DNA from 2 places in the Mycobacterium sp. JS623 genome. Region 1 is predicted to be linked to the other one. Evidence: predicted binding sites of a transcription regulator. Region 1 holds the regulator's gene; the other holds the start of a gene.
What was found. Region 1 encodes LexA, which represses DNA repair genes until DNA is damaged. Its sites were predicted from a motif close to CGAACANNTGTTCG; they were not measured.
Positions count from the first base shown of each region.

Region 1 (4,623 bases):
CCTTGGCAGGGATCTGCCCGACGTGCTGCGCATCCTTGCCGACCTGCCCGAGCCGACCGCCTCCTCGGCGTTTGCCCGCACCCTGCGCGCCGTCGTCGACTGGCGGGGCCAGGTGGTCACCATGCTCGACCGATGTTATTTGACGCAATCCGTTCCGGTGCAACTGATTTGGGGTAACCGCGACTCGGTGATCCCAGTGGGCCACGCCCGGATGGCGCACGCGGCGATGCCGGGCTCACAGTTGGAAATCTTCGAAGGCTCCGGGCATTTCCCATTCCACGACGACCCCGACCGTTTCGTCGAGGTGGTCGAGAAGTTCATCGATTCGAACGACCCCGCGGTGTACGACCAGGAATACCTCCGCGGCCTGCTGCGGTCGGGTATCGGCGAGGGCACCATTGTAGGATCCGTCGACACCCGCGTCGCAGTGCTCGACGCGATGGGCGCCGACGAGCGCAGCGCCACCTGATTTGGCGACCACGTAGCATCGGCCACATGGCCATCGACGTGACAGTGTTGCGCGTTTTCACCGACCAGGACGGCAACTTCGGCAACCCCCTCGGTGTGGTTGACGCCAGCCAGGCAGCGCCCGGGCAGCGCCAACGGATAGCTGCCCAATTGAGTTACAGCGAAACGGTATTCATCGATGTGCCGAGGTCCGGCGCCAACACCGCGTACGCGCGCATCTTTACGCCTGCCACCGAATTGCCGTTTGCGGGGCATCCGACGGTCGGAGCGTCGTGGTGGCTTCGCGACCGCGGCGTCCCGGTCCACACCCTGCAGGTGCCCGCGGGCATCGTGCAGGTCACCTACGAGGACGACGTCACCGCCATCAGCGCCCGCTCGGAGTGGGCGCCGGAGTTCGCCATCTATGACCTCGAGTCAGCCGATGAGCTCTTCGATGCCGACCCCGACGGTTACCCAGACGACATCCAGAATTACTTGTGGACATGGACCGACCGCGAGCGCGGTGCGATCCGATCGCGGATGTTCGCCGCGAATCTCGGAGTGCCCGAGGACGAGGCGACGGGAGCTGCGGCGGTGCGGATCACCGACTACCTCAGCCGCGACCTGACCATCGTGCAGGGCAAGGGCTCGGTGATCAACACCCAATGGAGCCCTGAGGGTTGGGTACGTATTGCCGGTCGCGTCGTGAACGACGGAACCAAGCAGATCGACTGAGCCGGCCCGCGACTCAACTCTGCGCGGGGACCTCACGAGCAGCGCGCAGCGCCTCGATCTCGCGCTCGAAATCCTCGGCCGACTGGAATGATCGATAAACCGAGGCGAACCGCAGATACGCGACCTCGTCGAGTTCGCGCAGTGGGCCAAGGATCGCCAGCCCGACCTCTTGGCTGGGCACCTCAGGCGAACCCGTCGCCCGCACCGTGTCTTCCACCTGCTGGGCGAGCATGTTCAACGCGTCGTCGTCGACCTGTCGGCCCTGGCAGGCGCGTCGCACGCCGCGGACGACCTTCTCGCGGCTGAACGGTTCGGTGACCCCGCTGCGTTTGACCACCGCCAACACGGCGGTCTCGACAGTGGTGAAGCGTTTACCGCACTCCGGACACGATCTGCGTCGCCGGATCGCCTGGCCTTCGTCGGTTTCGCGGGAATCCACCACCCGGGAATCGGGGTGACGGCAGAACGGACAGTGCATCTCCGCTCCTTCGCCGCGACGACAAACAACTACCTCGAACGTCTTCGAGCGTACCTGCGTGCCGCCGCCGGAGCCTAGTGTCGGTGCGATTCGGGCACCCAGCGCCGAAGCGGCTACCGAAGGCGCTGTGCGGCAATATCTTTCACCGCTCACGGTGGATTCAGGTGCCGATGGGAGCGATGAGTGTCTGACCGGCTTGCAGCGCAACCGAATCGAGCTGGTTGAGTTCCTGGATGCGCTCGACGACCTGGCCGACAGGCGAGTCGGGGGCCACCCGGTGCGCCACCTGCTGCAGCGTCTCCCCCGTCTGGACCTGCACAACGGCCAGCCGAGCGGGCACCGGCGCATCGCCTCCGGTCACCCCACCGAGCTGGGCGACCAGGCCCAGCCAGACCGTGATACCCGCCGCGATGAGGGCGAGCATCACCGTGGTTGCCGGGGTGATGGGGCGCCGGCGGTGCGAGGCCCGCGACATCAGCACGCCGGTACCGCGGTACCGCATCGGCGCCGCGTCGGGCCGGCTCGCCCGCGGCCGCCGCCTGGCCTCTGCCGGCCGTGAACCGGGCCTGACCACCGGCCTGAGCACCGAATCCGCCTGGATCTGTCGCGTGTCGAGGATCGTCATCTGCTTGCCTTCCCGTTCCGGCTTTTCGCTCTGGTGTTCGAATGCTATCGCTCACTTGTTCGATTTATAGAACATGTGATCGAACTGTTGCCAAACGATAGGACAGCCCACCGACAAATTTCTGCCACCTGATCCGGCAGGCGGCTCCGATGCGACACGCCTCGAACACATGTTTGATTATTGGGTCAGCGCGGACTACATTCGGCGCCATGAAGGACGACGACACGGACAGTTCTGGCAGCACGGAAAGCACAGGCGGACGCCGAGGTCTCGAGAGCGCCCTAACCGAGCGTCAACGCACCATCCTCGATGTCATCCGCGCCTCTGTGACCAGTCGCGGCTACCCGCCGAGCATCAGGGAGATCGGCGATGCGGTCGGGCTGACGTCGACTTCGTCGGTGGCCCATCAGCTACGCACCCTGGAGCGCAAGGGCTACCTGCGGCGCGATCCCAACCGCCCGCGCGCAGTCGATGTCCGCGGTGCCGACGACGGCCTCACGTCGATCGTCGCCACCGACGTTGCGGGCTCCGACGCGCTACCGGAGCCCACGTTCGTTCCCGTGCTCGGCCGTATCGCCGCGGGCGGGCCGATCCTGGCCGAAGAAGCGGTCGAGGATGTCTTCCCGTTGCCCCGCGAACTGGTCGGTGAGGGTTCGCTGTTCCTGCTCAAGGTCGTCGGCGACTCGATGGTCGATGCGGCCATCTGCGACGGCGACTGGGTCGTCGTACGTCAGCAGAACGTGGCCGACAACGGGGACATCGTCGCGGCGATGATCGACGGCGAAGCGACGGTCAAGACGTTCAAGCGCACCCGCGGTCAGGTGTGGCTCATGCCGCACAACCCGGCGTTCGATCCCATCCCCGGCAACGACGCCGCTGTGCTCGGCAAAGTCGTCACCGTGATCCGCAAGATCTAATTGGCTCGCAGGAATCCGTTCGTCCGAGCGAGTTCCTCACTGGCGAACCAGATTTCGGCGCGTGCGTCGTCGTAGAGGGTGGTGCCTGGCGCCCAGTACAGCCCAGACTTGGTGTCCGCCTTGATCGGGTAGCCCGCGGGCGCCTCATTGGGATCGTCGAGCGGCAGATGCAGTGCCGTGCCGTTGGGCGCGGGTTCGCCGATCTCGATCCGCGCGTGGCGCCCTGTGTCGGTCAACGGATCGCGTTCGATGCCGGTCGGCAGCAGCGTCGGCGTCGTGTCGACCTTGTCGGGATCTTCGTCATTGTCTTGGTGCGCAACAGCTTCCGGTGTGGCTACCCGTTCGCGCGCGGTGTCATCGTCGTCATCCTCGTCGGCGCCTTCGGGAGGTTCGGGCGGCGCGCCCCATACGTTCCTCGGCGATTGGTGATGCTGCTCGTCACCGGACATCGTCGGTGGCGAGCCCAGCCCCTGGTGCGCATAACGACCGCTGAACTGCTCGGCCGATTGATCGCCGGGATACGACGACCCGAATTCGTCATCGCCGTCATCGAAGATGTCGCCCTCATCGTGGCCTCGGCGGTTGCGTATTGCCGCCACCGCTACCAGCCCGGCCAACACCACCACCGGAATGATGGCAAGCAGCCACCACCAGCTCCACGCAAACCACTTCTTGCCGTTGGTATCTGAGGCCTGCGGGCTGGCGGGTGCCTTGGGCACGTCCTGCCCAGGCACTTGCAAGCCGGCGAGCTGCGAGGCCAGATTCGCAGGCTCGGTGCTGAAGGAGTTCTTGGACCGGTCCCACGAAACCACGCCGCCACTGAACCGTTGCGTGATCACGTCGCCGTTCTCGGTCTGGTCGGCCATCGGTGCGCCAAGCGAACCCGCCGCGCCGCCCAGCTTGTCCCACGCGGCGTTCATGGCGCCGCGCACGATGACGGCCCCGTAATCGGGGGTCCAGAAGATGACCGGGTGGTCCTTGCCGGAGAAGGTGGTGATCCGGCTGTTGGGCAGGCCGCCGTCGCCCTCACTGGACGCCGGTAGGCCCAGGTCGCCCTGCGGCCCGCCGACGCTTTCGTACTTCGCCAGTACCTGTCCCGTGACGACGTTGGCTCCCGTCGCGGGGCTGAAGAAGATCTTGCCGCCGGCGAAATTCTGGCCGAGGCCGTCTGTGCCGATCTTGTACGGCTCGCCTTGCGCAGCGCCCAGCGGGCCCAGGGGTCCGCCGGCGGCGCGCCGGGCCGTATTGATCGCCGATGTCGGGTCCTCCGAATATTGCAGCCCGGTCAGCTCGCCGGCGAGCTCGGGCGGAACCGTCGTGAAGTCCTTGGACTTCCTGTCGTAGGACACCTCACCGCCGGTGAACTTCTGCGTGATGAGGTTGCCGTGATACGTCTCGTCGTCGCTGGGCACACCGAGCGC
Region 1 is NC_019966.1:2,528,051-2,532,673, reverse strand. It holds gene MYCSM_RS12370 (alpha/beta fold hydrolase) at 1-469, shown strand, start outside; gene MYCSM_RS12365 (PhzF family phenazine biosynthesis protein) at 496-1,182, shown strand; gene nrdR (transcriptional regulator NrdR) at 1,196-1,660, opposite strand; gene MYCSM_RS12355 (LysM peptidoglycan-binding domain-containing protein) at 1,821-2,285, opposite strand; gene lexA (transcriptional repressor LexA) at 2,495-3,202, shown strand; gene MYCSM_RS12345 (LGFP repeat-containing protein) at 3,199-4,623, opposite strand, start outside.

Region 2 (4,623 bases), 2.2 Mb from region 1:
ATTTCTCGGGGTGGTGGTAATCGTTGACGCGCGATTGTCCGGTGTCCAGGTGTGGTGGTGGGATCCATTCGGTGCGGCCGTCTTCGCGTTTTCGGGTGATCCAGCCGCCCGCTTCGACGAGGCGGTTGTCCGGGCCGCAGGCCAGGGTGAGTTTGGTGATGTCGGTCTTGCCGTTGTTGGCCCAGCCATCCACATGGTGAACCTGGGACCAATAACCGGGCGCGGTGCAACCCGGCCGGGTGCAGCCCCGTTCAAGCGCGTGCAGCACAATGCGCTGCCCCGGCGTCGCAAACCGTTTGGCGCGCCCGCAGTACAGCGGTTCGCGGGTGTGCTTGTCATAGATCACCAGATAGTGGTGGGCCTGCGAGGCCAACCGGATCACGTCGCGCATCGGCAGCAGCGTGCCGCCTGCGGTGACCGCGGCACCCGCAGCCGATTGCAGATCTTGCAGCGAGGTCGTCGCGATGATGGTGGCCGGCAGCCCGTTGTGCTTACCCAACTCCCCCGACGCCAACACCGAGCGACCCATCGCGGTCAGCGCATCGTGGTTCCGCTGCCCCGCCGAGCGCACATCCGCTTGGACCGCCTCATCACTGGGTTCGCCGTCCACACATGGGTTTTCGTCGTCGCGGTTGCACATCCCCGGCGCCGCCAATTTCGCGAACACCGCATCCAGCGTCGCGCAGGCTTCGGGGTCGAGTAGACCGTGGACGCGGCTCAACCCATCGACGCCTTGCTTTTCGACGGTGAAATATCGCCGCCGCGCCCGATCAGCGTCATCGGCCAGCTCACCGTCCTGGTTGAGCAGCAGCGCCAACCGATCCGCAGCAGCACGAAACTGGGTGGGCCCCAACCCGGTAGCAATACCCGCCAAATCGGCCTCGGCCAATTCTCGGGTCTGGCCGTCAATGTGGCTGGGCAGGGCTTTGAAGAACTTCTCGATGATCTGCACATGCTCGGGCCCGAGCTCACCACGCGCTTGGGCCGCAGCCACATTCGGCAACGCCGGGGGCAACGCTTCACCACTCAACGCGGTGCGCGGCCCCAGCAACCCGGCCTGTGTGACCCGCCGCTTGGCTTCGCCCTCAGAGATCCGCAGCGCCGCGCAGAGCACCTTGGCCCACGACGTAGCGCCCAACTCGGTCGGTGTGCACTGCGAAGTGAGCTGATGAATCAACTTGTGATCGACGGCGGGCTGGCGCCGATACCCGTCCTCGAGCCGCTTCTGGATGCCCAGCACCTCGGGTCCGGTCAACGCGCGAAAAGACAGCCCCGCCATCTCGGCTTGGACCCGTTCCCAGCGCGCCACCGTCGCGAGAATCACCTCGCGATCCGACACCGCACCCGACGACATACTTCGAACACTAGTTCGATCACGCGACCACACGCCGCAGGTCACCCGCAGGCTGTGGATCAATTCGTCGCTGGGGATAAGTGCCCACTTTCGTCGGTGACGCTGCCTACACTGCGCACTCACTCCATCAGCAGTTTGGCGGCCACCGTCGTGCCGTCGGTGCGGACAATGCCCGCCACATCGCGAGCCCGTGCGCGGGTCTCGGGAGCCAGCGCCGTCTCGAGCGCAGTCGACAGCGATTCCACGGTTGGCGTCGAACCCTCATGTGCCGCACCGATTCCCAGATCGGCCACGCGCTCACCCCAGTACGGCTGATCCGCGATCTGAGGCACCACCACCTGAGGCGCGCCGGCCAGAGCGGTCGTCGTGGTGGTGCCCGCGCCGCCATGGTGCACGACGGCAGCCATCCGGCCGAACAGCGCCTGATGGTTGACCTCACCAACGACAAAGCAATCGTCTGCATCGTCGATCAACGCAAGGGCGGCCCATCCACGACCGATGACCACTCGACGGCCATGCGCACGTACCGCCTCGATTGCCACCCGGGCGACGTCCTCGGGGGCGCGCACGCTTCCCATGCTGACGAATACCGGCGGTTCGCCCGCGTCCAGGAATCTCTCCAAATCGGCAGGGAGCGGACGTTCGTCACGCAGGATCCATGCGCCGGTCTGCACGACGTCGAGATACGGCGAACCGGGCCACGGCGCCAACGTCGGGTCCGTCGCCAGCCACGGGCGGTCCGTGAACACGTGATCGCGGACGTTGTCGACCGGCGGCAACCCGATCGCCGCCCGATGGGCGTTGAGCGGCTCCGCGTACAGCGCATTGACCCGCTCGGCGTCGATGTCCCACAGCACCTTGTTGTCGGTCTCGCCTGGCGGAAACGGCTTGCCCGGCCGCGACAACGGCCTCTGATTCGGTGACGGAAACGAACCCGAATGGAATGCCACCAAGACATAGCGCGCGCCGACCTTCTCGGCCACCGACCGGACACCGGCAGGCATCAAGCCCGTCGCCACCACCACGTCACAGCCCTCGGCCGCCGCGCCCACCGTCTCGAAATGCCCCGCGACCAACTCGGCCGCGACCCGTGGCGCGTCCGCCGGGGTCGACGGTTTCTTTCCGCTGTTCCCGTGCACCAACGCGCGTACCGACTGACCGGCTGGCACCATCTCGACGCCGAGGCGGGCCGATTGTTCGGCGAAGTCCGGTGGCGCGCAAACCCGGGCCTTCGCACCAAGCTCCTGCAGTCGCACCGCGAGCGCCAGCACCGGTTCGACGTCTCCGCGTGATCCCCACGTCGACAACAACACACGCATTTTCGCTGCCCCATTTCCACGAGTTTTGGCTTCGGGCAGCGATTTTGCGGCAATACCGGGGTCTTGCCGCAAGCCCCCCCATGCGCTATAGATTGAGAGTGGGAGGGGGTTAGAAATCAGTCGCTGTCGGCTGTGGCCCTTCGCGCACGGAACAGCTTGACATCGGATTTGATGCCCTTCAGGTGCCGCGCTCCCGCGAATGAAAAGGTGAACCGTTCGTCGTCAGCGATCGCCTCGTAGGTCTGCTCGGAAACCAACACCGAACCGGGCCGCGCCGCGCCCGTGACACGGCTGGCGAGGTTCACCGGACTGCCGAACCAGTCCCCGGCCCGGCTCACCGCCATCCCGGTGGCGATACCCGCGCGCAGACGGGGGAGGTCATCGTCACCCTCGGTCGCGTCGACCAGGTCCAGAACGGCCTGCAGAAGTGCAACCGGTTCCGGGCTGATCAACATCACCTCGTCGCCGATCGTCTTGATGAACCGCACCGGCGCAACAGCCACATCGCGGGCGAGGTCGGCCAGCCGGTGAGACAGCCGCTCCAGGTCTTCGGGCGGCACGACTTCGCCGAGACGGGTGAAGCCGACGAGATCAGCGAACGCGATGGTGACCAGGCGAGCGCCGGGCAGGCGTTGCCCCTCGGCCCTTTCGCTTGCTGTGACCGCCTCTGTCTCCATCAGGTGCCGCAACTGCAGGCGCAGCATTTCCTGAATCATCGGGCCGAGCATGGGAGCGATCTCACGCACCAACGCTTCGGCGTTCTTCGCGAGCTGCAGCTCCGAACCGGATGGGTCCAGAATCGAGGCGAGCGCGGCGTATCGCATCACCTCGGCTGCGCGCGACAAGCCCTCGGCCAGCGTCCTTGTGATCTGCACGACCTGGTCGGGTTCGATGCCCAGATCGAGCGACTTCTTCGCATACGCTGCGGCTTCCGCGTCGGCGCGCAGATACACCGCCGCGTCGGGATCGTCGACGCGCGGCAGCCCCATGGCGCGCTGCAGGCGCTGGAGCAGTTCCAGGTCGATGCCCGTCTTTTCGCTGGTCTCCCGGGCTGAGACGTAAACGCCGTCGTCACCGAGTAGCCGACGCGAGGCGAGCAGCGCCGGCATGAAACCGGTCCGGATCTGCTCGACGGTGACGCCGCGCTCGAGCAGCCACGGGATCAGTTCGGCACGCTCGTCGCGCGCCCTGCCCTCGAGGCCGTCGAGCAGCCCGGACGCTTCGAGATCGAAGTCTTCGGCCACGGCCACAACGTATACCGCCGAGGTAGGGCAATATGCGGATACATGGCTTCCGAGGTGCTCCACGGTTTTCCGCCGATCGTCGGCGACGGCGCCAAGACACTGATCCTCGGCAACATGCCAAGCGTGATGTCGCTGGGTGCGCAGCAGTACTACGCGAACCCGCGCAACGCGTTCTGGAGCATCATCGGCGCGATCTTCGGGTTCGATGCGGACGCACCCTATGAGGTGCGGACGGCGGTGCTGATTGCAAATCGCATCGCAGTGTGGGACGTGCTGCGGTCATGTCGCCGCGTCGGCAGCCTGGATTCGGCCGTTGAACCAGACAGCATGGTGGCCAACGACTTTGGCGGGCTATTCGAGCAGTATCCCGACATTTCGCGCGTGTACTTCAACGGCGCCGCCGCGGAGAAGAACTTCAACCGCCTGGTCCGCGTCGCACCGGATTTCGCCTACCGACGACTGCCGTCGACCAGCCCGGCACAGACCATGCGCTACGAGGACAAGCTGACCGCCTGGCGCGTCATCGGCGAATCATGACACCGGCGGGCGGCGCTGCGCCCATGGCCGAGCCTGCTCGATCTGTGCTCCCAACGACAGCAACGTAGCCTCGTCGAATGGTTTGCCCACCAATTGGATTGACGTCGGCAGGCCATTGCTGTCCAGATCCCATGGCACCACAGCCGCAGGCTGGCCCGTCACGTTGAAC
Region 2 is NC_019966.1:4,751,822-4,756,444, forward strand. It holds gene MYCSM_RS23190 (HNH endonuclease signature motif containing protein) at 1-1,354, opposite strand, end outside; gene MYCSM_RS23195 (glycosyltransferase) at 1,474-2,673, opposite strand; gene MYCSM_RS23200 (adenylate/guanylate cyclase domain-containing protein) at 2,790-3,917, opposite strand; gene MYCSM_RS23205 (DNA-deoxyinosine glycosylase) at 3,960-4,454, shown strand; gene MYCSM_RS23210 (amidase) at 4,449-4,623, opposite strand, start outside.
Region 2: the regulator LexA is predicted to act here: its motif matches at 1,359-1,372, upstream of MYCSM_RS23190 (HNH endonuclease signature motif containing protein).